DNA from 4 places in the Salmonella sp. A1325 genome. Region 1 is predicted to be linked to each of the others. Evidence: predicted binding sites of a transcription regulator. Region 1 holds the regulator's gene; each other region holds the start of a gene.
What was found. The regulator CRP, encoded in region 1, controls carbon source genes, mostly activating them, when cyclic AMP is high. The targets are predictions, from matches to a motif close to ATGTGANNNNNNTCACAT.
Positions count from the first base shown of each region.

Region 2: serC (3-phosphoserine/phosphohydroxythreonine transaminase) is a predicted target of CRP. The motif match lies at 1,090-1,107, and genes of this name have one in related genera.
Region 3: NAZ64_RS18060 (YjcB family protein) is a predicted target of CRP. The motif match lies at 1,492-1,509, and genes of this name have one in related genera.
Region 4: psiE (phosphate-starvation-inducible protein PsiE) is a predicted target of CRP. The motif match lies at 2,298-2,315, and genes of this name have one in related genera.

Region 1 is NZ_JAMLWO010000004.1:14,023-17,912, forward strand. Features, by position in the region: gene NAZ64_RS09440 (hydrolase) at 1-283, shown strand, start outside; gene NAZ64_RS09445 (YheU family protein) at 280-498, shown strand; gene NAZ64_RS09450 (phosphoribulokinase) at 550-1,419, shown strand; gene NAZ64_RS09455 (OsmC family protein) at 1,515-1,919, opposite strand; gene crp (cAMP-activated global transcriptional regulator CRP) at 2,227-2,859, shown strand; gene NAZ64_RS09465 (YccS/YhfK family putative transporter) at 2,908-3,890, shown strand, end outside.
Region 2 is NZ_JAMLWO010000007.1:174,178-178,067, reverse strand. Features, by position in the region: gene serC (3-phosphoserine/phosphohydroxythreonine transaminase) at 1-967, opposite strand, end outside; gene NAZ64_RS15240 (DUF421 domain-containing protein) at 1,153-1,845, opposite strand; gene ycaO (30S ribosomal protein S12 methylthiotransferase accessory factor YcaO) at 1,982-3,742, shown strand.
Region 3 is NZ_JAMLWO010000010.1:105,640-109,529, reverse strand. Features, by position in the region: gene siiF (SPI-4 type I secretion system protein SiiF) at 1-802, shown strand, start outside; gene NAZ64_RS18060 (YjcB family protein) at 1,081-1,362, opposite strand; gene NAZ64_RS18055 (EAL domain-containing protein) at 1,924-3,525, shown strand; gene soxS (superoxide response transcriptional regulator SoxS) at 3,513-3,836, opposite strand.
Region 4 is NZ_JAMLWO010000010.1:163,241-167,130, forward strand. Features, by position in the region: gene xylE (D-xylose transporter XylE) at 320-1,795, shown strand; gene psiE (phosphate-starvation-inducible protein PsiE) at 1,841-2,251, opposite strand; gene NAZ64_RS18255 (YjbH domain-containing protein) at 2,394-3,890, opposite strand, start outside.

The DNA.
Region 1 (3,890 bases):
TCACGGCTTTGCCGACGCCATCGACTACTATCGTCAGTGTAGCGCCATGCCGTTGCTTAACCAGATTGCTAAACCGACGCTGATTATTCACGCTAAAGACGATCCGTTTATGGATCATCATGTGATCCCTAAAGCGGAAGATCTGCCCCCGCAGGTGGAGTATCAGCTGACTGAGCATGGCGGACACGTAGGATTTATCGGCGGTACGCCGCTGCGCCCTGAAATGTGGCTGGAACGCCGAATTCCTGACTGGCTGACAACGTACCTGGAGGCGTCATCATGATCATTCCCTGGCAGGGGCTCGCCCCCGACACGCTGGACAACCTGATCGAAAGCTTTGTGTTGCGCGAAGGCACCGATTATGGTGAACATGAACGTTCGCTTGAACAAAAAGTCGCTGACGTAAAACGCCAACTGCAATCCGGCGAGGCCGTGCTGGTATGGTCTGAATTACATGAAACGGTCAATATTATGCCGAAAAAGCAGTTTCGCGAATAAAACGCCTTTGCCGACAATACATTATTACTAAAGCTCAATCATGGAGTTGCCATGTCAGCCAAACATCCGGTGATAGCAGTAACAGGGTCAAGCGGCGCGGGGACCACCACCACCAGCCTCGCGTTTCGTAAAATTTTCGCGCAGTTAAATCTGCACGCCGCCGAGGTGGAAGGCGACAGTTTTCATCGTTACACCCGCCCGGAAATGGACATGGCGATCCGCAAAGCGCGTGACGCCGGGCGGCATATCAGCTATTTCGGGCCTGAAGCCAATGACTTCAGCCTACTGGAACATACCTTTATTGAGTACGGGCAGACGGGTAAAGGCCAGTCGCGTAAATATCTGCATACCTATGATGAAGCCGTGCCGTGGAATCAGGTTCCCGGCACGTTTACCCCCTGGCAGCCGCTTCCCGAACCGACCGATGTGCTGTTTTATGAAGGACTGCACGGCGGCGTCGTCACCCCGCAACATGATGTCGCGCGTCATGTTGATCTGTTGGTTGGCGTGGTGCCTATCGTCAACCTCGAGTGGATTCAGAAACTAATCCGCGACACCAGCGAGCGCGGACACTCCCGTGAAGCGGTGATGGATTCCGTGGTGCGTTCCATGGACGACTACATCAATTACATTACGCCGCAGTTCTCGCGTACCCATATAAACTTCCAGCGCGTGCCGACCGTCGACACGTCCAATCCGTTCGCCGCAAAGGGTATTCCCTCGCTGGATGAGAGTTTTGTGGTGATCCATTTCCGCAACCTGGAAGGGATCGATTTTCCCTGGCTCCTGGCGATGCTCCAGGGCTCGTTTATTTCTCACATTAATACATTAGTGGTGCCGGGCGGCAAAATGGGGCTGGCGATGGAGCTGATTATGTTGCCGCTGGTGCAGCGATTAATGGAAGGCAAAAAAATCGAATAACCGCGGTGAAATGCCCGATGGCGCTACGCTTATCGGGCCTACGAGATAAAAACGGGTAGGCCGGATAAAGCCACGCCGCCATCCGGCATCACATGTTACGCCGCAATCACTTCATACGAATGGGTAATATTGACCGCTTTTTCCAGCATTAGCGCCACCGAGCAATATTTTTCCGCGGAGAGATCGACAGCGCGCGCGACGGCAGCCTCTTTCAGATCGCTGCCGGTAACGATAAAATGCAGATTAATGTGCGTAAACAGGCGCGGCGCGTCTTCCCGGCGCTCGGATGTCAGCTTCACTTCGCAGTTGGTGACATTCTGACGGCCCTTTTGCAGGATTGATACCACATCAATAGCGCTACATCCGCCAGCCGCCATTAATACCATCTCCATCGGACTCGGCGCTTTGTCACCGGAGTTGCCATCCATTAAAATCTGGTGGCCGGAGGAGGACTCTCCGAGGAACGTGAGCCCTTCAACCCACTTTACACGCGCTTGCATATTTCGTAACTCCAATGTTTCAATTTTCCTGAAAGATTACGCGCATACAACAAAAGTCGCAATGGAAGGCGACCTGGGTCATGCTGAAGCGAGACACCAGGAGACACACGGCGAAAGCTATGCTAAAACAGACAAGATGCTACAGTAATACATTGACGTACTGCATGTATGCAGAGGACATCACATTACAGGCTACAATCTATTTTCGTAGCCCCCTTCCCAGGTAGCGGGAAGTATATTTTTGCAACCCCAGAGACAGTGCCGTTTTCTGGCTCTGGAGACAGCTTATAACAGAGGATAACCGCGCATGGTGCTTGGCAAACCGCAAACAGACCCGACTCTTGAATGGTTCTTGTCTCATTGCCACATTCATAAGTACCCGTCAAAGAGCACGCTGATTCACCAGGGTGAAAAAGCAGAAACGCTGTACTACATCGTTAAAGGCTCCGTGGCAGTGCTGATCAAAGATGAGGAAGGGAAAGAAATGATCCTTTCTTATCTGAATCAGGGTGATTTTATTGGTGAACTGGGCCTGTTTGAAGAAGGTCAGGAACGCAGCGCCTGGGTACGTGCGAAAACCGCATGTGAGGTCGCTGAAATTTCCTACAAAAAATTTCGCCAATTAATCCAGGTCAACCCGGATATTCTGATGCGCCTCTCTTCCCAGATGGCTCGTCGCTTACAAGTCACCTCTGAAAAAGTAGGTAACCTCGCCTTCCTTGACGTCACCGGGCGTATCGCTCAGACGCTGCTGAATCTGGCGAAACAGCCCGATGCCATGACGCACCCGGATGGGATGCAGATCAAAATCACCCGTCAGGAAATCGGCCAGATCGTCGGCTGCTCCCGCGAAACCGTTGGTCGTATTTTGAAAATGCTGGAAGATCAAAACCTGATCTCCGCGCATGGCAAGACCATCGTCGTCTACGGCACCCGTTAATTCCGTCAGAATGGCGCGTTTTATCATGCGCCATTTTTGTTTGCATCGATGTGGCGAAGACTGATTTATCACCCAGAGATTAATTACGCACTACGGCAAACGCTGGTGCTGTGCCTGCCTGTGGCTGTTGGTTTATTGATAGGCCAGCTACACCTGGGCTTGCTTTTCTCTCTCGTTCCCGCCTGCTGCAACATTGCAGGTCTGGATACCCCGCACAAACGCTTTTTTAAACGCCTGATCATCGGCGCGTCGCTGTTCGCCGGATGCAGTCTGGTAACGCAACTTCTGCTGGCGGAATCCATCCCCCTGCCGTTGATCCTGACCGGGCTCACGCTGGTGCTTGGCGTGACGGCGGAAATTAGCCCGCTTCACGCGCGGCTACTGCCAGCGTCGCTGATTGCCGCCATCTTTACCCTGAGTCTTGCGGGATACATGCCCGTCTGGGAGCCACTGCTCATTTATGCGCTGGGCACGCTATGGTACGGCGTGTTTAACTGGTTTTGGTTCTGGCTATGGCGCGAACAGCCGCTGCGCGAGTCATTGAGTTTGTTATACCGTGAACTGGCCGATTATTGCGAAGCGAAATACAGCCTGCTCACCCAACATATCGATCCGGAAAAAGCGCTGCCTCCCCTGCTGATACGCCAGCAAAAAGCGGTCGATCTCATTACCCAGTGTTACCAACAGATGCATATGCTTTCGGCGCACAACAATAATGATTACAAGCGTCTACTACGGGCTTTTCAGGAAGCGATGGATTTGCAGGAGCACATCTCCGTCAGCTTGCATCAGCCGGAAGAGGTACAGAAACTGGTAGAACGCAGCCATGCGGAAGAGGTGATTCGCTGGAATGCGCAAACGGTCGCCGCCCGCCTGCGCGTGCTGGCGGATGACATTCTTTATCATCGTCTGCCGACGCGCTTCTCCATGGAAAAACAGATTGGCGCTCTGGAGAAGATCGCCAATCAGCATCCTGAAAATCCGGTAGGCCAGTTCTGCTATTGGCACTTCAGTCGAATCGCCCGTGTGCT
Region 2 (3,890 bases), on a different contig from region 1:
GCAGACCGGCGGCGAAAGACTCTTCCAGAAAGACCTTGTCCAGCGCATTGTCCGCTAACTGGAACGGAACGTTCATCCGCGAACGGTTGGCCTGTGCGACATCGTTACGGTAGAAATCGCTGTTATCAATCACACCGTACAGCAACTCCGCTTTTTGCTGATTGATTTTGTGCATCGCCGCCACGCCGCCCTGCGCTTTCAACCATTTGAATACCAGACCGGAAAGATACCAGGCGAAAGTCGGCGGCGTATTAAACATCGAGTCGTTATCATTCAGGACGGTGTAGTCGAGGATGGACGGGCAGCTCTCATGCGCCTTGCCTAACAGATCCTCCCGGACGATAACCAGCGTCAGTCCTGCCGGACCGATATTCTTCTGCGCGCCAGCATAAATTACGCCATAGCGAGAGATATCCAGCGGCGCAGACAGGATGGTAGAAGAAAAGTCCGCCGTGACGACCACCTCCGGGCCAAAATCAGGCGTTTCATCGATGGCGATGCCGTCAATAGTCTCATTCGGGCAATAGTGTAAATAAGCGGCGTTATCGGAAAGCTGCCACTCGCGCATCGGTTTTACGGCACGTTTGCCGTCAACGGTGATTTTGGCGTCGATAATCTGCGGCGCACAGTATTTTTTGGCTTCTTTGATGGCGCTCGCCGCCCAGTAACCAGCATCGACATAATCCGCCGTGGTTTTATCGCCCAGCAGATTGAGCGGCACGCCAGCAAACTGCCCGCGACCGCCGCCGTGACAAAATAAAACTTTATAGTTGGAGGGGATATTAAGGAGATCGCGAAAATCCTGCTCCGCCTCTTCAGCGACCTGGATAAACTCTTTGCCTCGATGGCTAATTTCCATTACCGACGTACCAAGACCGTGCCAGTCACGCAGTTCCTGTTGCGCCAGTTTAAGTACTTCCGCCGGTAGCATCGCCGGACCTGAACTAAAATTAAAGACCTGAGCCATTTCCCCTCACCACGCTGCATTGTTTCCTGCCTGACAGACATCAGGCAAACGTTATTCATGTGAATATCGGTTTTATCATTCAGTGACACGCGCCGCAATGGGTAAAACAATGCGAGGAGAAAATGCGGCATGCGTCACACAACAGAATCTTCCGGATTAACCGTATAAATCCGATATTTTCGCTGTTAAACAACGCGTTTAGCCCGGCTTGCCTTCGTCCATTCTGGATTTGCGCAGCGCGGACATAATTGCTTCTCCCCGACATTCATGCGTATCACTTCACTGCAACGTACGCAGGCATAGTCGCCAGCCTCCGGCGCCACGATAAAGCGTGGCGTACAGTGCTCAGGAAGAATGCTTAACCCCGGCTTAACGTCTTTATTTTCAAAGAAATAGACGCTGATTTGTCCGTTTGTCTCCAGGATGGCCAGTCTGACTTGCCCCAGTTGCTCAACGCCATTCAAGCGAAGCTCCATAAAAAACTCAAACTCCGTCATGTTCGAGCGCTGCAGTTTTTCCCACGCCAGTTCGCCGTCTTCAACAATGACCACCGACTTGCCTTCCAGCAGATCTTCCAACTTTTCACTATGCGCCATCAGCCACATGACCAGGCGATAGAGCAGCGCCAGGGTGATGAATACCACCAGAACAGGGAGCATCGGAACGTCATCATAAAACGCGACGTCGCCTGCCGCCGACCCCAATGTCAAAATGATCAGCACTTCAAAAAGCGACATTTGCCGTACGCCGCGTCGTCCTGTCACCTTTAAGAAAAGAAACACCAGAACAAAGGTGTAAAAGCTACGTAGCGCCACTTCCCCCAAAAACGCTACCGGCACGTTATCCAGCGCCATTCGTTGCAAATCAAATGCTTTCATTTTTTATGCTCTTCCTGTGAATTCCAGTGTAAAAGCATAGCCAATACTTTTATTTCCGCCGATGTCCCGGCGAGATAGCGCCCGTCACATAAAACCCGTATCATTGCGCGCTTTCCGTACGACAAAAGTGATTTTCATGACGCAAACATTTATTCCCGGCAAAGACGCCGCGTTGGAAGACTCCATCGCCCGCTTCCAGCAAAAGTTACTCGACCTCGGCTTTCACATCGAAGAGGCCTCCTGGCTGAACCCGGTGCCAAACGTCTGGTCAGTGCATATTCGCGATAAAGAGTGCGCGTTATGCTTTACCAACGGAAAAGGCGCGACCAAAAAAGCAGCGCTGGCCTCGGCGCTGGGCGAATACTTCGAGCGTCTGTCAACCAACTACTTTTTTGCTGATTTCTGGCTTGGCGAAACGGTCGCCAACGGGCCATTCGTGCATTATCCGAACGAAAAGTGGTTCCCGCTGACTGAAAATGACGACGTACCGGAAGGCTTGCTTGATGCCCGTCTGCGCGCGTTTTACGATCCGGAAAATGAACTCACCGGAAGCCAGTTAATTGATCTTCAGTCTGGCAATGAAGCACGCGGCGTCTGCGGCCTGCCATTTACCCGTCAGTCCGATAACCAGACCGTGTATATTCCGATGAATATCATCGGCAACCTGTACGTCTCTAACGGAATGTCCGCCGGCAATACGCGTAATGAAGCCCGCGTTCAGGGACTGTCGGAAGTCTTCGAGCGCTATGTGAAAAATCGCATCATTGCAGAAAGTATCAGTCTGCCGGAGATTCCCGCAGAGGTGATGGCGCGTTATCCGGCGGTAATGGAGTCGATCGCCACGCTGGAAGCCGAGGGTTTCCCGATTTTCGCCTATGACGGCTCGCTGGGCGGTAAGTATCCGGTTATCTGCGTCGTGCTGTTCAACCCGGCTAACGGTACCTGCTTTGCTTCTTTTGGCGCCCATCCTGACTTTGGCGTTGCGCTGGAACGTACAGTGACCGAGCTACTCCAGGGACGCGGACTGAAAGATCTTGATGTCTTCACGCCACCAACGTTCGATGATGAAGAAGTCGCGGAGCACACTAATCTGGAGACCCACTTCATCGACTCCAGCGGCCTGATTTCCTGGGATCTGTTCAAACAGGACGCCGATTACCCGTTCACGGACTGGAGTTTTTCCGGCACTACCGAAGAAGAATTCGCCACGCTGATGGCCATCTTTGCTGCTGAAGATAAAGAAGTTTACATTGCCGATTACGAGCATCTCGGCGTATACGCCTGTCGTATTATCGTACCGGGAATGTCTGATATTTATCCTGCCGAAGATCTGTGGCTGGCCAACAACAATATGGGTAGCCATCTTCGTGAGATTCTGCTTTCGCTGCCCGGTAGCGCCTGGAATAAAGAAGAGTATCTCAATCTGATTGAACAATTGGATGAAGAAGGTTTTGACGATTTCACCCGCGTGCGTGAACTGTTGGGTCTGGCGACCGGAGCGGACAATGGTTGGTATACACTGCGCGTCGGCGAATTAAAAGCAATGTTAGCGTTAGCGGGCGGCGATTTGGAGCAGGCGCTAATCTGGACAGAATGGACGATGGAGTTCAATTCGTCGGTCTTTAGTCCGGCACGCGCAAACTATTACCGTTGCCTGCAAACGCTGCTGCTCCTGTCGCAAGAAGATGCGCGTCAGCCGCTGCAATATCTCAATGCTTTTATAAAAATGTATGGCGCAGAGGCTGTAGAAGCCGCCAGCGCCGCGCTTAGCGGTGAAGCGGCTTTTTATGGACTACCGGCTGTCGACCACGATCTACAAGCGTTCCCGGCGCATCAGTCCTTGTTAAAAGCGTATGATAAATTACAGCGCGCGAAAGCGGCATACTGGTCAAAATAAGGCCATATGAATGACTTAGGGTAGGTTTACCCTCTCGGCTGCGTTATATTACGGGGCACCTTTGCGGCCCCGTTTTATTTATTTTCACTAAACGGCGAAAAATGTAATAACAAGGTTAAATATTGGTTGTTGACATTAAATTAATTGA
Region 3 (3,890 bases), on a different contig from region 1:
GAATTTTTCTTCTACATTAATCTCTATTTTATCAGCAGAAAAAACCGGTAAGGATCTGCTTTCTTTTTTTGATGAAGATCAGGCAGAAAAAACACCGGCATTACAGTCCATATCAAAGTGCAATGGCGATATCTCTATCCGGGGCGTGAGTTATCAGTATGATGCTCAATCTCCGATGATTATTAACCGACTGTCTATAGACATACCTGCGGGGCAACGTGTCGCGGTGGTAGGCGAATGCGGTGCAGGAAAAAGCTCATTACTGGGAATGCTATCTGGCTACCTTTCGCCAACAGACGGTGCCATCTTATATGATGGATATAACTTAGGACATTTATCGCAGAACTTTTTTTCTCAGCATTTAAGTGTGGTGACGACACATGATGTTTTATTCACCGGAACCATTGAAAGTAATTTCGCGTTAAAACCGCAAAACGACAGGGGCCGGGTACTGAAGGCGCTTCATCTGGCGAACTGTGGTTTTATCTTGCAACATCCTATGGGGCTGAAGTTTCCGGTGAATTTTATGGCTAAAAACCTGTCATCCGGACAGCAGCAGCAGTTATTATTAGCACGCAGTCTGAGCAGTAACGCCAGCGTCTTTTTATGGGATGAACCAACATCAAATCTGGATGAGAATACCGAGAAGCAAATTTTTGATAACTTAGATGAGTTTATTCATGGGAAAACGTTGATCATGGTGACGCATCGTCGATACCTGATAAAGTATTTTGACCGGGTCCTGGTAATGAAAGGTGGGAAAATAATCCGTGATTGTTCTCCGGATAAATTATTAATGTAAAATAAGCAGCGCTTGTCGCTGTTATCAGGCGGTACTATTTAATAAAAAAGACCCGTTGCACAAACGGGTCTTTTTTTGTCATTTAACGAGTCGGCAATGTTTTCAATAAGTTTAGCTCGATTCTGTTAGGGCTATTCCACTTGCCATTTTTGGATAACCACACCTGGCGGCCCTCATCAACGGTTATGTGAGGGACGTGATGATGCGCAAGGCTACCCCTGGCGCGCGATTCCGCGTTGAGATAACCGGTGGGCGACTTCACCGGCAGCGATAGCGTATCAGGTCAGCACCATCGGCCATTCTGGCGGGGTCTGGCTCATCGTTTCGACCATTACGGCTTCAATGTTATGCCAGATCGCGGCGAGATTCATCATGGTAATACCGAGTAAACCGGTGGCAAACCAGCAGGCGAATACCACGCCCAGACCGCTACTGATCACTGCCAGACCAATATAATCTGATTTACGGAAACGGATATTGAGCGTGCTGGCTAAAAACATGAGCACGGCGCTCAACAGTTGCCAGCGGAGAAGAACGACACCAGTGGTTATGGCAGCCATGAAACATTTCCTCTGAATAGACCTTTGTCCAGGACAGCGCGGCGTTGTTCCCGGGAAACGTGGGACATTCTGGCTATCAACGGACGTCACATCAACATCGAATGAAACATTGTTTCTGTTTCATTATTTTTGTGAACTATATCACAAAAACCAGCTTGTTCGCCAGATGGATAATGTATTTTTTGTGCGTTTTATAACCGTATTTTTTGTGTGACTTCTGCGCGTCCGTAGAGAAACTGCCGGAAAGCAAAGATGTATTATTACTACTCTTTTATTTTTTTCGTGAAATTCAGACCTGATAAAAATATCAAGTTATTTATCAAAAGAAAGGAGTAAAGATGTATACCCCATCGTTTACTTGAGTATAAATCTGATATTGTCAAAAATATTTAGCGTCCTGCCAGGTATGCGAAAGAGATTGCGCGTAGTTATTAATGGTAAATGTTGATCGGTAAAAGTCTGTTGCTAATATTGATAAATTCATGCACCGTAAACCTCCGTTTGGTTCACGTCTTATTTTGCCAACAATAGTCACAAATAATGCAGGGAAATAGGCTGAAAATGAGTCAAAGCACACGACGCAAGGTGTTGAGATTTCTCGGAACGATCATTGTGGTGTTACTTCCTGTATTGCTGGCGATCTGGTTTGCTCATATCCGGGCAGTCTCTGAAACCAGAAATCAGTTACATTCATTTGCGCAGTTGGTATTAGATAAAACGGAGCGGGTTATCCTGCAAGCAGATTTAGCCCGCGATGCCGCTGAACAATATCAGGGGCAAGCCTGTACGCCAGCCCATCAACAGCGAATGCTGAATATTATCCGCGGTCGTTTGTACATTAATGAGTTGATTTATGCTAAGGGCCAGCGTTTTCTATGCTCTACGGTTATGACGCCAACAAGTCCTTATTTTATTCCCCGCGCTGACTATAAACGAAAGCCTGACATCGCTATTTATTACTATCGTGATACGCCTTTTTTCAACGGTTATAAAATGACATATATGCAGCGGGGAAACTATGTCGCGGTTATCAATCCCTTATCTTATAGCGAGGTGATGTCAGACGATCCGGCGTTGGCCTGGGGAATGTATGATACGGTGACCAACACCTTTTTCTCCCTGAGTGAACAGGCGCAGGCTGATCAGCTATTACCTTTGGTACGACGGAGTGAACCTGTGTTCCAACAGGGTGAGCGTTTTTATACTCTGGTTAAATCAGCAAAACGACCGGTTGCCGCGATTGTGTCAACCTCAAAGCAACGCTTTTACCAGAACCTCTTTCATCAGCTTACGTTAACGCTACCGTTAGGGATCATCTGTAGCATTATCGTCTTATTTATGTGGTCACGATCCCGGCAGGCATATTACTCACCGCGTCGATTGCTGCAACGGGCCATTACCAGGCACCAGCTTTGCCTTCATTATCAGCCGATCATTGATATCCGAAACGGGACATGTGTAGGTGCCGAAGCGCTATTGCGTTGGCCGGGCTATCACGGTCCGGTGATGAGCCCGTGCGAATTTATTCCGCTGGCGGAAAAAGAGGGGATGATTGAGCAGATCACCGATTATGTCGTCGAAGAGGTATTTAATGATTTAGGTGGTTTTCTGGCCGCGCACCCGCATCTTTATGTCTCTATCAATCTCTCTGCCGCCGATTTTCTCTCTTCCCGACTAATTGTGATGATTCATGAAAAAACGCGTCAGCATTCAGTGCTTGCGCAACAGATAAAGGTTGAAGTGACTGAGCGCGGATTTATTGATGTGCCTAAAATGACGCCGATTATTCAGGCGTTTCGCCAGGCGGGATACGAGGTGGCAATTGATGACTTTGGTACCGGCTATTCGAACTTGCATAACCTGTACTCATTAAATGTCGACCTTTTAAAAATTGATAAATCTTTTGTCGACACGCTAACCACTAATAGCGCCAGCCATTTGATTGTGGAACATATTATTGAAATGGCGCAAAGTTTGCGGCTAAAAATCATTGCGGAGGGGGTTGAAACGGCTGAACAGGTTAGCTGGTTGCTAAAACGCGGCGTTCAGTATTGTCAGGGATGGCACTTTGCGAAGGCGTTACCACCGCAGGAATTCATCTCCTGGCTACAACAAACGCCCGCGCCTCTGACGATACGCGGGCAGACGCCCTACAGGCGGTGACGGTAATCGCTGGGAGTGCGATCGAACTCGCGGCGGAATACACGCGAGAAGGTTTGCTGCGATACATAGCCCAGGTCCATCGCGATATCAAAAATCGGGCGCTCGGTCGTTCGTAGCTCAACGGCCGCCAACAGGAGACGGCGCTGGCGAATATACTCGCCTAATGTTTGATGCGTTACCGTACGAAACATCCGCTGCAAATACCACTTGGAGTAGCCCGATTTTTTTGCCACCACATCAATGTTTAGCGGTTGGTCGATATGTTCATCAATCCATTCGATAAGGGTCTGAATTATCTGCTGATGCGACATATTGTTGCCTCTTAAACAGTATTCGATTCGTCGTTTTGTCTGCGGGCGAGTATA
Region 4 (3,890 bases), on a different contig from region 1:
GTCTTATCGAAGTACCTGCCCGGCAACGGGCAATGCCACTGCCCTCAACTTATGTTATCCCCACTTATGGTCGTATTTTGGCGCTCTTCGGAGCGCTTTTTTTATGTTATTTTGCATTGCTGTTACGATTATTTCCTTTCGTGGCCCCCATCACTGCAATTATATTTACCGCCTGAAAACAGACAAATTAAACAGAATTAAGATCACAGAAAAGACAAAACATAATTGCAATGTAAAAAATGATAATTGTTTTCCCTGCCTGTTAAATTCACCATCACGACACTGATCAAAAGAGCTGTATCCTCTAAGGCAGGTCTGAATGAACACCCACTATAATTCCCGCTATATTTTTTCCATTACCTTAGTCGCAACATTAGGAGGGTTATTATTCGGCTATGACACTGCCGTCATATCCGGAACGGTAGAATCCTTAAATACCGTGTTTGTCGCTCCGCAACATTTAAGTGAATCCGCCGCCAACTCGCTATTGGGCTTCTGCGTCGCCAGTGCGTTGATTGGCTGCATCATCGGCGGTGCGCTGGGCGGTTATTGCAGTAACCGCTTTGGTCGTCGGGACTCGCTGAAAATCGCCGCTCTGCTGTTCTTTATTTCCGGTATTGGCTCCGCATGGCCAGAATTAGGATTTACCACGATTAACCCAGATAATGCCGTACCTGTTTATTTGGCCGGATATGTCCCCGAATTTGTTATTTATCGCATCATCGGTGGTATTGGCGTTGGTTTAGCCTCAATGCTCTCACCGATGTATATTGCTGAACTGGCTCCAGCGCATATTCGTGGGAAACTGGTTTCCTTTAACCAGTTCGCCATTATTTTTGGTCAACTGTTGGTGTATTGCGTTAACTATTTCATTGCCCGCTCTGGTGACGCTAACTGGCTGAATACCGATGGCTGGCGATATATGTTTGCTTCCGAAAGTATTCCCGCCCTGCTGTTTTTACTGCTGCTGTATACCGTACCGGAAAGCCCGCGCTGGCTGATGGCACGTGGCAAACACGAACAGGCGGAGGGCATTCTGCGCAAAATTATGGGTAGCAGCCTCACCACCCAGGCCATGCAGGAGATCAACCAGTCTCTGGAGCATGGTCGTAAAACCGGCGGACGCCTGTTGATGTTTGGCGTGGGCGTGATAGTCATCGGCGTGATGCTGTCCGTCTTCCAGCAGTTTGTCGGCATTAACGTCGTGCTCTACTACGCGCCGGAAGTGTTTAAAACGTTGGGGGCCAGCACCGACGTGGCGCTCTTGCAGACCATTATTGTCGGCGTAATCAACCTGAGCTTCACCGTGCTGGCCATTATGACGGTAGATAAATTTGGTCGCAAACCGCTGCAAATTATTGGCGCATTGGGCATGGCTCTTGGGATGTTCAGCCTTGGCACCGCGTTTTACACCCAGGCTTCCGGGCTGATAGCGCTGCTGTCGATGCTGTTTTACGTCGCCGCATTTGCCATGTCCTGGGGACCGGTTTGTTGGGTGCTGCTGGCAGAAATCTTCCCGAACGCGATTCGTGGCAAAGCGCTCGCCATTGCCGTCGCCGCGCAGTGGCTGGCGAACTACTTCGTCTCCTGGACCTTCCCGATGATGGACAAAAATTCGTGGCTGGTTTCCCATTTCCACAACGGTTTCTCCTACTGGATTTACGGTTGTATGGGTATTCTGGCGGCGCTGTTTATGTGGAAGTTCGTGCCGGAAACCAAAGGCAAAACGCTGGAAGAACTTGAGAAGTTATGGACGCCAGCAGAAGAGAAAACGCCGAAAGCCGCCATACAATAAGCTGATTTATCGCCACGCCGTACGTCCGTTACAGTGTGGCGACGCCTATTCTCGCCGTAGTCGGTTCGAATTACATAACCACAACGTGATAACCAACAGGAGGATCGCCGCCGAATAGAGTAATACATCCATTGGCGTTTTATGATCGACAATGATCAGGCGCACAATCGCCGTGATCCCAATGTACACGAAATAGCGCAGCGGAAAGTGAAGGCCAGACTTAAAGTACTTCACAATCAGCGCAATAAATTCGAAATAAAGAAAGTAGATCACCAGCCCTTCCACCAGTTCATATTTGCTGGCTTGCTCAGGCACGAATAAGGCATCCGCCAGGTGCACCGTCTCTTTACCGAGAAAAACGACCAGGATCAGACCGAGGGTAAGCAGCCCCAAATTTAGTACGTTTTGTAAAATCGTGGCGATAAACTCAAGACGTGAGCGCGATAATGGCATCATAACAGCCCCCTCTTTCTCTGCGGCGAGGTTTCTGTATAACGCACAAATGTGACGAGCATCTATATTTTTTATTTATGTTTATATTTTGTTCAATAAGATAATTTGCCGGATAGCGCTTTGAACGCCTTATCCGGCCTGAGTATTAACGGAAATTTACGCTCCTGTCACTGGTCATATCATACAGGCCAAACTTACGGCCAAGCTGTTGACCACCGTCACGCGTCAGCGGCGTCCAGCCAATTGCCGCACGACTTCGGGTTGGGCCGGACGAGAAGAGATCCAGCGGCACGGAAACATATACGCCTTTGGTAAAATCCCCTTCCCCATATTCATCCGGCGACGCATCGGTAATCGTCGCGTAACCGCCGACAACGACGCCGCTATCGAAGCGTTTGGCGATCTCCAGCGTACCGCCTTTATCGCCCGCCAGATACTGACCAACGCTGGCTTTCACCAGCACATCCTGGGCGAACGGCGGCGTCCAGTATGCGGTCAAATGTCCGGTCTTCACGCTGTAATCGGTAAACTTCATCATATCCTGCGCGCTACGCCAGTCACGCTGTTTCACGTAGTTGGCATCCAGACCAAACGCCCAATTGCTGTCTACCGGGCGATACAGGACTTCCGCCCCGGCACCGCCAAACATGGTCTCCAGATAACCACCGTAGACCTGCCCATAGAAACCATTGCCAAAATACTGGAAGTAGTTGGCCTGTAGGTTATTCACATAAACATCATTCTGCACATACTCACGGACATGCGTACGCACCCGCGGCAGATGTGAATCCTTCGGCGGATTGGTGTAGTTAAATTTGTCGTAGTTGTTGGCGATATTGGCAAACACGCTGCCCGTGGTGAGCAGATGATCCGTGACCCACAGATCCGCAGTTCCCATTACGCCCAACTGATACATATAGAAGTTTTCCGGGCCGCCTACCGACTGATTCAGCACGGGATCAAGATGAAAATCAATGCGCGACTTGTCGATATACCAGCCCTGTTCAGTACTCTCTGGCACGATCGGCTCCACACGTTTTTGCGCCAGCGGGGTTTCATGTCCCAGCGGTTCGCCTTCCAGATGGCGTTTCAGGCTGGCGACATCGGTTTCAGTGGTGACCTGCGGCAGATTAAGGCGGTTTTCCGTCACGCGGATCGTGCGGATTCCCTCCGGCAGATCGTTCATGACGATCCGGTTAGCGCGCACGATCCCTTCACGGGAGTCGCGGTACTTCACCTGTTCGCCGGTAACGTACAGCGTATCGCCTTTGACCTGGATTTTCGGGTCCGCCAGACCGGCATTATATTTCAATAACGTTAATTGATTAGCCACTACCGAATGTTGCAGGATGGCATCCTGCGGCTGTGGTCGGTATTGCGGGCGTGAATTGTCATGATACGCGGGACGTAAATCGTTGAAATTGGTGCGCAGCGTAACGCCAAACATAAAGGTGTTGCCGCGCTCGTAGCTGAGGTTAACGTCGGCCCAATCGGTGACGCGGTAAATGGCGCCGACGTTAAACTTGCTCTTCTGCTCCAGTTTACCCGCAAAATCCTGCTGATAGTTATTGCCTTCATACTCCAGCTTCAGGCGTAGCGGTTGCCACGGGGTCTGGTATTCTACGCCGCCAAACAGCGAGGC